2 regions of the Marinomonas sp. TI.3.20 genome follow, and region 1 is predicted to be linked to the other one. Evidence: predicted binding sites of a transcription regulator. Region 1 holds the regulator's gene; the other holds the start of a gene.
The links. Region 1 encodes FNR, which switches genes on or off when oxygen is low (the NO sensors DNR and NnrR bind a similar motif). Its sites were predicted from a motif close to TTGATNTANATCAA; they were not measured.

Region 1 (7,435 bases):
AACACTTACTTATGTTTCTACTAAAGACGTTAACGCTTTGACGCAACCTGTGACTATTGAAAATACAAACTTGTATTCTCCTGCACTTAGCGTGTTTACCGATTTCAAAACGTCAGCACCTCGCGTCATTGAATCTAATACTCGTGCCGATGAATTGGTTCGATTGATGAGAAAAGAACACGTTCGAATGAAGATTGTTATTAATACAAGCGGCGCTTTCGAAGGTGTTATTAGCTTAGAAGACCTTTCAGAAAGAGCTTTTGTTAAACAAGTGGCCAATGGTTACTCTCGTTCAGAGCTTATTGTTGATGATTTAATGCGTCCAAAAGAAAATCTATTGGCATTGTCTTATAACTCTTTGAAAAACTCAGACATTGAATCTTTACTATTTAGCCAAAAAAATAATGAGCATCAGCACCTTTTGGTTATTGATGAAAGCAACCATTCTATTAGAGGGATTATTTCTTCTAGTGATATTGCACGTCAATTAAAATTAGATATTGATGTTACGCTAACAAACTTTGCTAATATTTATAAAATCGCTCTACTTGGCGAAGCACACTCAGCAAGTAAATTACAGGTAGCGTAGTTTTTTGCGCCATAAGGCGCTCTCTACTGACTGAAAACGAAAGCCCTATCTTTCTATGTTGAGAGATGGGGCTTTTTTTACTTTATTTTTTTTGAATCCAGTAATAGAAAAAGCCATTTTCTTGAGTCTGATCGACTAGAGAATGGCCTAAAAAATTGCAAAATTTAGGAATGTCTCTTGCCGTTGATGGATCTGTCGCAATAACCTTAAGCACCTCTTTCGATGCCATTTTTCGTATTTCCACATGCAGCATCATGACAGGTTCTGGGCACAACAGCCCAGCTGTATCTAACTCTAGTTGGTGACTCATGGCTAAAACACCTTTGAATGAATAATTATAATCATTATAAATCAATCAGAATTAACTCGCTAACCCATGACGCTGAAGCCAGTCTTCCACTACATTTGAAATATTTTCAATCACATCTTCCGTCTTTAAATTTTGTTTTTTTAAAGTTTTAAAATCATGATCCGCACCCTCAATCCAATGCACCTCAATGTGCTCATTTAGAGTTTGATTGTTTACCCAATCAGGCTTTCCCAGTGAGTCTCTCGTGCCTTGTATGATCAAACAGGGAGCCACAACGCCTTCCAAAAAGGACAGCCTATGCTTTTCAGGTTTTCCTGATGGGTAAAAAGGAAACCCAAAACAAATTATTGCACGAACATTTTCTTGATGAGAAAGCTGAGTCGCGACTCTTCCCCCCATGGATTTACCCGCCACAATGACGGATTCTTCAAATTTTATGGCTTCAATGAATTCAGGTACTAACGTTTTGAAGCGAGGCGGTGGACGTTTTTTACCACTAGATTCCTGTTCTGTCATATATTTAAAGGTAACAGGGACGACAGATCTACCATGCTTATCAAGGGTCATTTCACTGAAAACCTTTAAAAAACCACTCGACTGATGACCCGCTCCTGCACCATGTGCAAGATAAATAGGTATTTTTGAAACAAGGGAACTCGTCATAAAACAACCTAGCATTAACGGTTAATTAAAGAATGGTATTTAAGCAGAATCATCAAGACCTTAGAAGTAAATATACTAAAGAGATTGCAGTGCCGAAATTCTTAATATATGGGAGAAGCATCCCTTACGCTATCAAAAACGTTGACTTATATCATGAGGCGGCTGTAAGTCTCAGAGTAAACTTCGTATTAGAAATTTTAATAGGAAGAAATCATGATTTGGGATCAACCTCTCATTACCAAATACAATTTATCTGGGCCTCGTTATACCTCTTATCCAACCGCCCCACAGTTTGATGCTAACATTAGTAAAATAGCCTTGATTGATAAAATGCTATCACCAAGCCATGCTCCTATTAGCTTGTATTTTCATATTCCGTTTTGTGCGCATCTTTGTTACTACTGCGCTTGCAATAAGGTCGTCACAAAACAATACGATAAAGGCGCCGAGTACGTTGAGTTACTTGAAGAAGAAATGCGTTTAAGAAGCCTAATGCTTGATAAAAATCGTCCAGTGACTCAACTTCACTTTGGTGGAGGCACTCCTACCTTTTTGTCCGACGAACAGTTGAAACACTTATTTTCTGCCATAAACCATCATTTCAACTTAGTTCAAGATGGCAGCCAAGATTACAGCATTGAAATAGACCCAAGAGAAATCAGCCATTCCAAAATGAAACTACTAGTCGAAAATGGCATTAATCGCATCAGTATTGGAGTGCAAGACTTCGACAATGAAGTACAAAAAGCAATACACCGAGTACAACCTGTAGAAATGGTTCGAGATTTACTCAATGACGCTCGAGACCTAGGGGTCTTATCCGTTAACTTTGACCTTATATATGGACTTCCTAAACAAACTATTTACGGTTTTAAGAGTACGCTAGAAAAAGTCATCGAACTGAACCCTGATCGTATTTCAGTTTTCAACTACGCACATTTACCTGAACGCTTCAGAGCTCAGCGTCGAATATTAGACAGTGATCTCCCTTCACCAGAAGGTAAATTGAATTTATTGAAACTGTCTATAGAATTATTAACCCAAGCTGGCTATGAATATATTGGAATGGATCATTTTGCAAAACCTACTGATAGCTTAAAAATAGCGCAAGAAAAAGGTGAATTGCAAAGAAATTTCCAAGGGTATACTACCCACGCTGAAACCGATCTCATCGCCTTTGGCGTGTCCGCGATTAGTCATCTGAAAGGTGTATACATCCAAAATCATACGGATTTATCGCTTTATCAAAACAGCATCGAAAATGGTCAATTGGCCATTATGAAAGGGTATATTAGCAATGAAGATGATCTAATTCGTCATCACACCATTATGGCATTAATTAGCCAATTTGAACTCGATAGTAGAACCATTGAACAAAAACACGCTATCCACTTCAACAACTATTTTCATGATGAAATACAGCAATTAAGAGCGTTAGAAGAAGATGGTATTGTTGAAATTGAACAGATTGAAGAACATACTATCATTAGAGTAACAGAGCGTGGACGCTTGCTAATTCGCTGTGTTTGCATGGTATTTGATAAGTATCTAGGCAGCGCAGTAAAGTACTCTAGGGTAATCTAATAAATCGAAGTCAGGGAGATCTTTATGTCAATCGTACACGCCCAATCAAGGTTCACCAGTAAGCTAACATCTCAATGCCAGAATTGCAGCTTAAGTGCATTGTGTTTACCCATCGCATTAGCTGATGAAGATATAAACAGATTGGATCAAATTATTGAAAGGAAGCGTCCATTAAAGAAAGGGGAAATTCTCTTTCATCAAGGTCAAACCTTTGACTCTGTCTTTGCCGTTCGAACAGGAACGCTCAAAACATTCAATATTACCTCTTCAGGTGAAGAGCAAATCACAGGCTTTTATTGTCCGAGTGAGCTGGTTGGTTTGAGTGGCATTGATAACGATACTTACCCTATTACCGCCAAAGCGTTAGAAACAACCACAGTCTGTGAAATTCCATTTAGCCACCTAGAAAACTTAACCGCACAAATCCCCTCTTTAAGGCATCAGCTTTTTAGAATAATGAGCCGAAAAATCAGTGAAGACCAACAAATGATGGTTTTACTAGGTAAAAAGAATGCAGATGAAAAAGTCGCTTCATTCCTTTTGAACCTTTCTAGTCGTTTCAAAAAACGCGGTTATTCTGCTATTTCTTTTCGTTTAGCAATGTCCCGTGGAGAAGTTGGCAATTATTTGGGCCTTGCCGTTGAAACCGTTAGCCGTGTGATAACCCGCTTTCAAAAGAACAAGCTGATTGAAGTGGATGGTAAAGAGATAACCATTACTGATCTTGCGGAAATACAAAAGTTAGTGGGGATAGCGGATGATTGTGCTAGACTCGCCGATTTGAACAAATAGAAAAAGGCTCTTTTATCCTATGCTTTACGATGATTTTTACGTCAAGTCATTAATTCGTACCGTTGAAGACTGGCCTAAAGCCGGTATCAGCTTTCGCGACATCACCCCAATTTTTAGTGATCCTAAAGGTATGCGGATGGTAGTTGATGCCTACGTGCACCGTTATATTGGCAGCGATATTACTCATATTGCCTGCATTGATGCGCGTGGCTTTTTAATCGCGGCTGTCTTGGCTTATGAATTACAAAAACCATTGATCTTGATCCGTAAGAAAGGCAAATTGCCTGGCAAGACCATTTCACAATCCTATGATTTGGAGTACGGCTCTGCTGAGCTTGAGATTCAAGAAAATTCGGTAAAAGCAGGTGATCAAGTGTTATTGTTTGATGACTTAATTGCTACCGGTGGAACATTGCTTGCAGCGGTTGCGTTACTGACCAGTCAAGGTGCGAATATTAAAGAAGTTGCCGCTATTATTGATTTACCCGACCTTGGTGGCAGCCAGAAACTACAGGATAACGATCTATCTATTTTTAGCTTATGCGCTTTTTCCGGTGAATAAAGGCTAATTAGCCCTTATACAAGATAAAATTTAGTTAATAAAAAAGGTGGCCAAGATGGCCACCTTTTTTATATCAAACTACTCACTTAGAAAGCAACAGAAGCACCGATACTTAGGCCATCACTTGTTTCGCGACGCTCGCCATTTGTATAAACCGACACAGTACTGCCGTAACCAATATAAGCTCGGGTATTTTGTGTGGTCATGTATTCGCCACGGACATCATATGTGTACATGTGATCCAATCGTGATACAGACAACACCGTTGGCGCATAGTAACCAGAAGCGTAAAAACTTAAACGGTTTGCCATAGGGAATGTGTAGCGGTACCAGCCACCCAATGCCGTAGCAACGGCAATCTCATCATTTTTCCCTTGCATATTGTTATCAAGAGCATAGATGCGAACACCCAACCCAATTTGCAAAGGGCCACTCGTGTCTGAATCTTGAATATTGATACCAACATAAGCTGAAGAAGTTTCATTATCAGCATCATGAGTACCACCACCACTAATAGAAAAAGGGCCGGCATCAATAGCAACGTCCGCTTTCACTAAATCATTAGTCAAACTTACACCCGCAGTAGAAGCAAAAACCATGGATGAACTCAAAATACCTGCGGTAAGCAGTAAGGCTTTATTTGTTAGATTCATTTGCACTAATCCTATATTGATACAATGTTTAACTTGTTAAAAGCATCTTCAGATTGCTTTAAATCTTTAAAATTAAATAATTCGTTATCAGCAAGATGCGAAGGAACGACATTCTGCATAGCAGTAAACATAATATCCGTCCTACCTGGATAATCTCTATCCCACTGCTGAAGCATATCCTTTACTACTTGTCTTTGAAGATTCTTTTGGGAACCACATAAGTTACAAGGAATAATCGGATACGATTTAGCGATAGAAAACGCCTCAATATCTTTCTCTTTGCAGTAAGCTAGAGGGCGAATAACGACATGCTTGCCATCATCGCTTAATAGCTTAGGTGGCATAGACTTCAACTTACCACCAAAAAACATGTTTAAAAAAAGCGTTTCTAATATGTCATCTCTATGGTGACCAAGTGCTATTTTGGTAGCTCCAATTTCTTCTGCGAAACCATAAAGAGAGCCCCTTCTTAAACGTGAACATAAGCCACACGTGGTTTTCCCTTCTGGAACGATTTCTTTAACAATACTGTAAGTATCACGTTCTAAAATATGAAAATCGACACCCTGCTCTTCTAAATACGCAGGCAATATATGTTCAGGAAATCCGGGTTGTTTCTGATCTAAATTAACCGCTACAATTTCAAAACTAATTGGAGCGCTAGCTTGCAGGTTACGAAGGATTTCAAGCATTGTATAAGAATCCTTCCCTCCTGATAAACACACCATCACTTTATCACCCTCTTCAATCATATTGAAGTCGGCAATTGCTTGGCCAGTGAGTCGTCGTAACCGTTTGTGGAGTTTATTAAGCTCCAGTTTTTCTTTAGGTTTGTTAGTTAGATCCATGATACACACGCTGTAAACGAAATGCGGCTATCTTACTATACTGACCGCGAACCCGCATCAAAAAATGAGCACTCTCTCTTAACGATTCGCTTATTAAGAATGCTGCGCTAAAAAAGAAAGCGATGAACGACAAAGCTTACAGATATATTGAGTGCCCTTTTGTGCGTTATTGTGCCTTCGTATGGTGAATACGTGCTGCTGACATTGACATTGATAGGTGTACGATTGCTTAGGCAGAGGGATGTCAAAGTTGTGTGTTCTATTAGGTTCAAGGTGATAAATTTTCTTCATAACGGCCTGCCATTCTTTACCATGGGGCCTTACCTTATTACCGTAAATTTGATACACAATAATATGGGCAACTTCATGAGGGACTACTGTCTCGATAAACAAGCTCTCATCTTGCTGATACATAAAATAATTAAACCTCAATTCATTTTTATGTAAGTGAGCAGTGCCTGCCGCCTTCCCTTTCTGCTTAAAGTTCGAAGTAGGATGATCAAAGTGCTTCCCAAAAAAAAGCGTCGCTTTTTTCATACAATGAGACACTTGAGATTGAACCTGTTGAATGGATGACGCTAAATCATGGGACTGAAGAGAATACGATTTGTTAGCCGACACAATCTTTCTCCTGCACTTCCTCAACACGACTTAACAGGGAGATAAGCGATTCGCTAAATGGTGCGATAATTTCTTTCGACAATCCTGTTAGACGGCTTAATGACGCAATAGTGGTAGGCTTATGTTGATACACTTTCCTTAATTGTCCATCGCTCAACACGCTATTTTTTTGAGTCAATTTCCAGCTCATAAGTTGGTGCCAAGTCGCGGTCTCCTTGATGGCGCTTTCATTATCAAGTGTGGGGTAATACCTTTCTTGAGCAAGTAAAACCTGTATTTGAGACTTTAGTATGCCACGAGACTTTTCTTTTAAATGAATGCAAAATGTCACTGCTTGATTAAGTTCAATGTAATCAAAGGCAATTAAATGGCGAATGACAGATTTCCACTGAGCCTCGTTAAGCTCCTTTCCTTTACCAAACAAAGCAAGTCGCTCGCCTTGCATGGCCAATACACTTTTTGTTCTCTTGCCCAATAAAACTTGAATGAGCACTGAAAATGGCTGAATGCCTTTTGTATGGTAAACCAAGGAAAGTAACTTTTGACTTGCTATCGTGACATTTTGCTCAGATGTTGGCGCGAGACAGCGATCGCAATTTCCACAGGCTTCTGAGGCTTCCCCAAAGTGAGCAAGTAAATTCTGACGACGACAGCCACGACTTTCAATGACTTTGAAAAAGGCATTTAACTTGGGTTTTCTTTCATCGCCTGACTGATTTTGAAAAGCGTTAAGTTGCTGGGCTTTTAACATGTCTTGAAGGCCATATAAAAGCAGCGCTTTAGCGGGCTGATTATCTCGCCCTGCGCGGCCTA
Region 2 (7,435 bases), on a different contig from region 1:
GGGGTTGCAATGTGGTTTGCAAGGTCGAGCGCAGATAGGCAAAGGCATGTGGGCAATGCCAGATGAGATGTCCGCGATGATGAAAACCAAAATTGCGCACCCGAAAGCCGGAGCCAATACCGCTTGGGTACCTTCACCAACGGCGGCGACTTTACATGCTTTGCATTATCACCAAGTGGATGTGTTTGCAGAGCAAGAGAAGATCAAGCAGCGCGCGCCCGTTACGTTTACTGATTTACTGCGGATTCCGGTTATTCAACCTGGCCAAGCTTTATCGGCCGACATCATCGAGCGTGAAATTGAGAACAATGTTCAAGGTCTATTGGGGTATGTGGTGCGCTGGGTAGAAGCGGGTATTGGCTGCTCAAAAGTGCCTGATATTAACAACACGGCCCTAATGGAAGACCGTGCCACCTTGCGTATCTCTAGCCAACATTTGGCGAACTGGTTGCTGCACGGCATTTGCAATAAAAACCAGTTGATGGCGGTGATGGAGCGAATGGCAAAAGTGGTCGATGAGCAAAACAAAAATACGCCAGATTATCAGCCAATGGCCCCAGCCGGAATGACGGCCAACGAGCATTCAAGTTTCGCCTTTAATGCGGCGAAGGATTTGATCTTTAAAGGGACCGAACAGCCAAATGGCTACACAGAGCCTCTCTTGCATACCTACCGAGTACGAGCGAAAGCCGCTGCTAAAGAGTAAAGGTAAGGCAAGCAAGACCATAGAGAGCAAAAGACAACGTATCTGAATTTGATGATTTAACAAATATTGGCTGTTGCCAAAGAAATTAAAAACCTAACCTAAAATAAGAGGGCTTAACCATGCAAACTTACAAAAACAAAACTCAGCAGGCAGCACAGACTATTCAGCAACAAGGTACATGGGGGGCGATTAACCCTGAAAACGTGGCCAGAATGCAATTGCAGAATCGTTTTACCAGTGGTTTAGACATCGCCAAATACACGGCTAAAATCATGCGTGAAGACATGGCAAGCTACGATAACGATGCAGGGAATTACACCCAGTCTTTAGGTTGCTGGCACGGTTTTATCGGCCAACAGAAAATGATCTCTATTAAGAAGCATTTTGGTACCACACGCAGCCGTTACCTGTACCTATCAGGTTGGATGGTGGCGGCAATGCGTTCTGAATTTGGCCCTTTACCAGATCAGTCTATGCATGAGAAAACCTCTGTACCAGCCTTGATCGAAGAGCTTTATACCTTCCTGAAACAAGCGGATGCACGTGAGCTACAGCATCTATTTAAAGACCTGGACGACGCCCGAGAAGCTGGCGATCAAGTGCGAGAGCAAGCGGCGCAAACGCAAATTGATAACTTTGAAACTCATGTTGTCCCGATCATTGCGGACATCGATGCAGGGTTTGGTAATGAAGAAGCGACGTATTTGTTAGCGAAAAAAATGATCGAAGCGGGCGCTTGTTGTATTCAGATCGAGAACCAAGTATCTGACGCCAAACAATGTGGCCACCAAGACGGTAAGGTAACAGTGCCACATGAAGATTTCTTAGCGAAAATTAACGCGGTACGTTATGCGTTTATGGAGCTGGGAGTGGACGATGGTGTCATCGTGGCGCGTACTGATTCTTTAGGCGCTGGTTTGACGCAAAAAATCCCAGTATCTCGTGAGCCAGGCGATTTAGCGGATCAATACAACGCCTACCTAGATGGCGATGAAGTGACCTCGCTTGCAGACATGCAGTCTGGTGATATGGCCATTAAACAAGGCGATCGTTTAATCAAACCAACCCGTTTGCCAAATGGTTTAGTGCGCTTTAAAGCGGATACGGGCGCAGATCGAGTGGTATTGGATTGTATTACTTCATTGCAAAATGGTGCAGATTTGTTGTGGATCGAAACAGAGAAGCCGCACATTGGCCAAATCGCAGAACTGGTCAATCGTATCCGTGATGTGGTGCCTAATGCGAAACTGGTTTACAACAACAGTCCTTCGTTTAACTGGACGTTAAACTTCCGTCAGCAAGTATTTGATGCCTGGTTGGAAGAAGGTAAAAACACCGCGGATTACCAGCGTGATCAGTTGATGTCTTCTCAATACGATACGACAGAGCTCGCGATAGAAGCGGATGAACGTATTCGTTGTTTCCAGAAAGACGCGGCGCAGCAAGCGGGTATTTTCCACCATTTAATTACCTTGCCGACTTACCATACTGCGGCATTGTCTACCGACAATTTAGCGAAAGACTACTTTGGCGATCAAGGCATGTTGGGATATGTGAAAGAAGTGCAGCGTAAAGAGATCCGCCAAGGCTTGGCCTGCGTAAAACATCAGGACATGTCTGGCTCTAATATGGGTGATGACCATAAAGAGTACTTCTCTGGGGCGCAAGCACTGAAAGCGTCAGGTAAAGATAATACGATGAATCAGTTCGCCGTATCTTCTTAAGGTTAGTTTATTCCCTTAGCTATTTTCCTTAAGTGTGTCTTTGTAAGGCCAGCAATATTGTGATTGCTGGCCTTTTTTTATGCGCAAAATAAAGTGTTAAGTAAGGCAGGCTTTGTTTGCCTTTTCTTTTTAAGCTACTTAGCATTAACCTAATAAGGTCAATAGGAGTAAGCCAGTGACACGAATAACGAACAAACTAAAACAGATTGCTATTATGGTTACCATCTTGAGTCTGTCAGGGTGCTCATTATTTTCAAATAATGGTTATGAAGGTGGAGATCACCGTGGTGGTGGGCCAACGGGGCCATTAACTGGATCTCTAAGTGCTAAAAAAAGTAATGGACCGATAGACAGCTCAGGTAAGAATGATAGTAAATACAGTGGTGGAGATCATCGCGGCGGTGGGCCAATTAGGCCATAGAGTAATAATTAATCTCTATAGTGATGTTCTTGTTTAGGATGAGAAAAAAGACAAAATTCAGCAAGTTATTAAGCAAAATGAAGATAATACTAAACTCTTTTTGGCTTTATGGTAGATTGATGAAATATAAACGGGTTCGACAGTATTCGAATAACAATATTATTAAAAATAGGCTCGTGATAAAACATAAGCCGTGCCTTTAGGGAGCCAACTATGCGCTTTAAGAACACCACTATTCTAGCTAGCTCAATTCTACTTGGAGCTATCACCACCCATGCTGTTGCTGCGGAATTTAAAGTCCCTGTTTCATACGAAATCATGTATGTTGACCTGAAAGATGGGGGAGATTTTGGTTCAGATTTTAAAGTTGATCTAAAGCCAGGGCATCATCAAATTGTCGTACGTTACCACCAGAGTGTTCGTAATAGTGGTAATTTAGATTTGTTTAAATCTGAACCAATTATTATTGATTTAGATATGAAAAAAGATGTGAATCTTGAGCTCAAAGCACCGTATATTCGCACTGATGAAAAAGCGTCTAATTACGCTGATAAACCGACGTTTACCATTGTTAATACGAAAGACGGCAGTAAGGTAGATTACAAAGAGAGAATCTTGCCTTTTAAATCTGGCTTTCAACCTACTCGTGATTATCTAGAAGAGATTAAAACTTTCACTGGTGTCGGTGTTGCCGCTGCGGCTAATTCTGCGGCAACGTATGCGCCTGCTCCTGCGCCAAAATCCGTTACTGAAGCCAATGAATTTCAGATGTTACAATTCTGGTTTAATAAATCAGATGAAGCAACTCGCAAAGACTTCCGTATTTGGATGGTAGATAACACGCATCAGCCGAAAGCTAAAAATACACAATTTGAGATGCTGACCTTCTGGTTCAATAAAGCGACACCAGTAGAACGTAAAGCCTTCCAAGTTTGGTTAGTTCAATAATATTGTTTATTGATTAAAAACAGAAAGACAAATTTAGAAACAAAAAAACCTGCAATTTGCAGGTTTTTTTTGTCTATTATTTTTTACTTAAGCGGTTTGAACTTCTGATTTATTGGCCAGTTTTTGATTGAACTTATCATTTACCCAAAGCGCTAATAGGATAATACCACCACCGATCGCAAGTCGAAGTATGTCGGCATCACGATTCCAAAAGAGAACGTTCACTAGTATGCCAGCAGGAATCAATAAATTATTCGCAATAGCAAGTGTTCCTATGTTGACTAACGTCGCTCCTCTATTCCAAGCAAAGTACCCTAAACCTGAAGCAATAATACCAAGGTAGGTCAAAATACCCCATTGCAATGGGGTTGTCGGTAATTTATCTATGTTGCCTAAGGCTAGGAAGCAAGGAATAACAACAATAAGAGCACCGATGAAAAACCAACCAAATATTGTTCGCTGTGGTATATCAGGGCGCTCTTTTGCCATGATACGTTTATAGCCCACTTGACCAGCAGCAAAACAAAGGTTCGCACCTTGTACAATGAGTAAGCCCTTAATAAAGCCTTCGTTAATACCTTGATAGCGAATGGCAATAGCACCTAGTACGGCTAATAAAGCACTAAAAAGAAAACCAATATTGAAGCGTTTGTCTAACAATCCATTCAGTAATGTAACGTATATTGGTGTCATAACCGTGAATAAAAGCACTTCCGGTACCGATAAATAGAGGAAGGATTGGTAGTAAAATCCGTACATTATGCCGAGTTGCAAGGCTCCACAAATCATCAGTTTAAAGGCAATTCTTGGCTCAATCTGACGAATTTTCAAGAACGGTAAAAAAACCATTGTGGCGAGCGCTACGCGCATTAGCACCGAAAACCAGGGGTCAACTTGTCCAGCGAGATAAACGCCAATTAAGCTGAATGAGAATGCCCATAGAAGGGTGACGGCAATAAGTATTGGCATAAGATTTGATTCCAAACAAAAGTTGCGCTAAGTCTAACCAGTTCGATCATTTGGGTAAATCTGTTTACCAAAATAAAATCTATGGTTTACTAATCAAGTAATTCACTAACTGAATGTTCGTAAAGTAAATTGACCGAAAATCAAATGCAGAGTGCATTCAAAATTGTGTGCTTTTATTGACATAGATTGGGGTTGTGTCGTGCTTGTTGGCTTGCGCTAGGCAAACCTTGATCTAGATTAACATTTTACTGCATCAGACTTGGTACCTTGCTCGTCATTGATATTTCATTTGACTAAAAAAAGGAATCTGATGATGAAAGCACTTATCCCTGTTGCTCTTGTTTCTGCACTTTGTTCTTCCGTTGCTCTTGCTCATAATGCAGGCGATTTTTTCGTGCGGGGCGGTGCCGCTATTGTTATGCCGAATGAAAGCAGTGATAAGGTGAATGGTGACGAGTTAAAAATTAGTAATGATACCCAATTAGCAGCTACCTTGACTTACATGGCGACTGACAATATGGGGGTTGAATTGCTGTTAGCGACGCCATTTACTCATGATGTCTCTACAAAAGGCTATGGCAAGGTCGCAGAAGTTTCTCAGTTACCACCTTCTTTGATGGCGCAATATTATTTTGGTAAAGCCGACAGTAAAATTCGCCCTTATGTTGGAGCGGGTGTTAACTACACTTTCTTCTTTGACGAGAAAGGCAAGGGTGCCTTAGCAGGCACAAATGTTAGCGTTGATGATTCTTTAGGTTGGGCTGCACAAGCGGGTGTAGATGCAAAAATTGCTAAGAACTGGTTTGCGAATGCGTCTGTTTGGTATATGGACATTGATACTGATGTTCGAACTGCAGTGGGCACAATTCATACAGAAATTGATCCAGTGTCAGTTATGGTAGGTGTTGGTTATACTTTTTAACACCCTAGTATAGGTTCTTTTTTTAAAGCCTTGATGTTGCCGCAGCATCAAGGCTTTTTTATTTCTAGAATCTTATGTAGAACTCATAAGCTCTTAAACTTTGATGATATTATTAGTGTTTTTTATAGTTAAACAGCTACTTTTTGATGACAGTCTAAAAAACCTTCCATGACGATATCAAAGAATCATTAATTCTAGGGTAATTATGAATAAGACAAGAGCTTCGTTGAGCGCAGCAGGGCTGGCTATTTTAATGGCTGGACAGCTTCTGCCATTGATCGACTTTTCAATAGTAAATGTTGCATTAGGCTCAATTGCTTCAGCATTGAATGCTAGCCATATAGAATTAGAGCTGATGGTTGCAGTTTATGGTGTCAGTTTTGCTGTCTGTTTAGCGATGGGAGGGCGATTAGGTGATAATTATGGTCGCCGTCGGTTGTTTAATACCTTAAAAGATAATTAAGTGCAAAACCCCACGGACAAACATACCAATTAAGCCGCCATATATTGCAACGCGCATCACCTTGTTGATACGTTTTCCTGCCGCAGCGAAAATAGCAATACCTGCAACATCTAATGGGTTTGTGGCAAATCCAGCCATCCGGTTTAGCTCAGTTACGCTAATAGCGCCCTGTTTTACAAGATCGATTGTGATGCCAACATAAGCGGTGCCGCCAGCAATGAATTTGGTTATTAGTGGCAGAACACTGGCTTCGGGTAAATGAATCAAACTTAAGGCAGGAGCTAATATTGGTGCTAAATAATCGATGACATGCAACGCTTTGAGTACGTTAACAAAAAAGATCGCAATAATTAACATAGGAACCATGCCGAGAGCGAGACGCATGCCTTCTTGCCCGCCATCGGACAGAATTTGTAAAATACTCTTTTTTCCCTCATAACTTGCTGTTGGAGCATCATCTTCATTTGTTATTTCGGAAGTGGACCAATTTTTTGTGAACAGATAATAAGTAACAGATGAAGCGGCTAATCCACCAATAAAAGAAGTACCGATTAATACACCGATATTTAACCCTACAGCCGCTAATGGAAAGGCAGCATTAGCTTGAGACATGGCGAGTACCATGGCTAGTGTGGCTGCCAAATGTCGTTCGTTAGTACCGTTTTTATCCATTAAGGAGAGGGTTGCAATGGGAGCGGCAAAACTGACAAAGGTAATTTTAAGGGCTGCAAAAACACCGAGTCCTGGAATGCCAAATAAACGTGACATTGGCGCCAGTTTATCGCATACCCAGCTTAAAATGCCTTTAGCATCAAGCAGCTTCATGATTGCTAACATGATGACCATCATAGGCATTAAAATATACAGAGCCATATTAAGCCCAGCTTTACCCGATACTAAAATGAGGGAAATAAACTGATCCACCAAATACTCCAGTGATTGGTACAAAACGGTAGGTAAGCGGCAATGTATAGAAAAATTATTGTAATTAGAAGGTTTGCTTTGGTTAATTTGTTATTAAAACCGCTTTTGAATACTTGTATGATACGCGATAGAAACTGTAAAGAGGGCGTTTCATGACGGATTCTTGGCTAATAAAATATGAAAACCAATGTCGCTTGTTTATTGAGCAAGAAAGCATTGCGGATGTGGCTCACGATATTCATCATATTGAACGGGTTGTAAAAGTAGCGAAGCAATTGGCGAGAGATGAGTCTGCTGAGTTGGCAATAGTGGTACCAGCCGCATGGCTACATGACTGTTTTTCATTGCCAAAAAGCCA

Region 2: V6259_RS04665 (OmpW family outer membrane protein) is a predicted target of FNR. The motif match lies at 4,996-5,009, and genes of this name have one in related genera.

Annotation. Positions count from the first base shown of each region.
Region 1 covers NZ_JBAKAS010000006.1:166,168-173,602, reverse strand. Annotated here, with positions in the region: gene V6259_RS08670 (CBS domain-containing protein) at 1-589, shown strand, start outside; gene tusA (sulfurtransferase TusA) at 672-899, opposite strand; gene V6259_RS08660 (alpha/beta family hydrolase) at 951-1,562, opposite strand; gene hemN (oxygen-independent coproporphyrinogen III oxidase) at 1,776-3,146, shown strand; gene fnr (fumarate/nitrate reduction transcriptional regulator Fnr) at 3,171-3,938, shown strand; gene V6259_RS08645 (adenine phosphoribosyltransferase) at 3,958-4,500, shown strand; gene V6259_RS08640 (YfaZ family outer membrane protein) at 4,587-5,153, opposite strand; gene ttcA (tRNA 2-thiocytidine(32) synthetase TtcA) at 5,165-6,001, opposite strand; gene V6259_RS08630 (SprT family zinc-dependent metalloprotease) at 6,095-6,622, opposite strand; gene V6259_RS08625 (RecQ family ATP-dependent DNA helicase) at 6,612-7,435, opposite strand, start outside.
Region 2 covers NZ_JBAKAS010000003.1:99,775-107,209, reverse strand. Annotated here, with positions in the region: gene V6259_RS04690 (malate synthase G) at 1-706, shown strand, start outside; gene V6259_RS04685 (isocitrate lyase) at 826-2,430, shown strand; gene V6259_RS04680 (hypothetical protein) at 2,606-2,851, shown strand; gene V6259_RS04675 (YccT family protein) at 3,065-3,799, shown strand; gene V6259_RS04670 (carboxylate/amino acid/amine transporter) at 3,887-4,768, opposite strand; gene V6259_RS04665 (OmpW family outer membrane protein) at 5,079-5,690, shown strand; gene V6259_RS04660 (MFS transporter) at 5,896-6,153, shown strand; gene V6259_RS04655 (nucleoside recognition domain-containing protein) at 6,139-7,077, opposite strand; gene V6259_RS04650 (HD domain-containing protein) at 7,230-7,435, shown strand, end outside.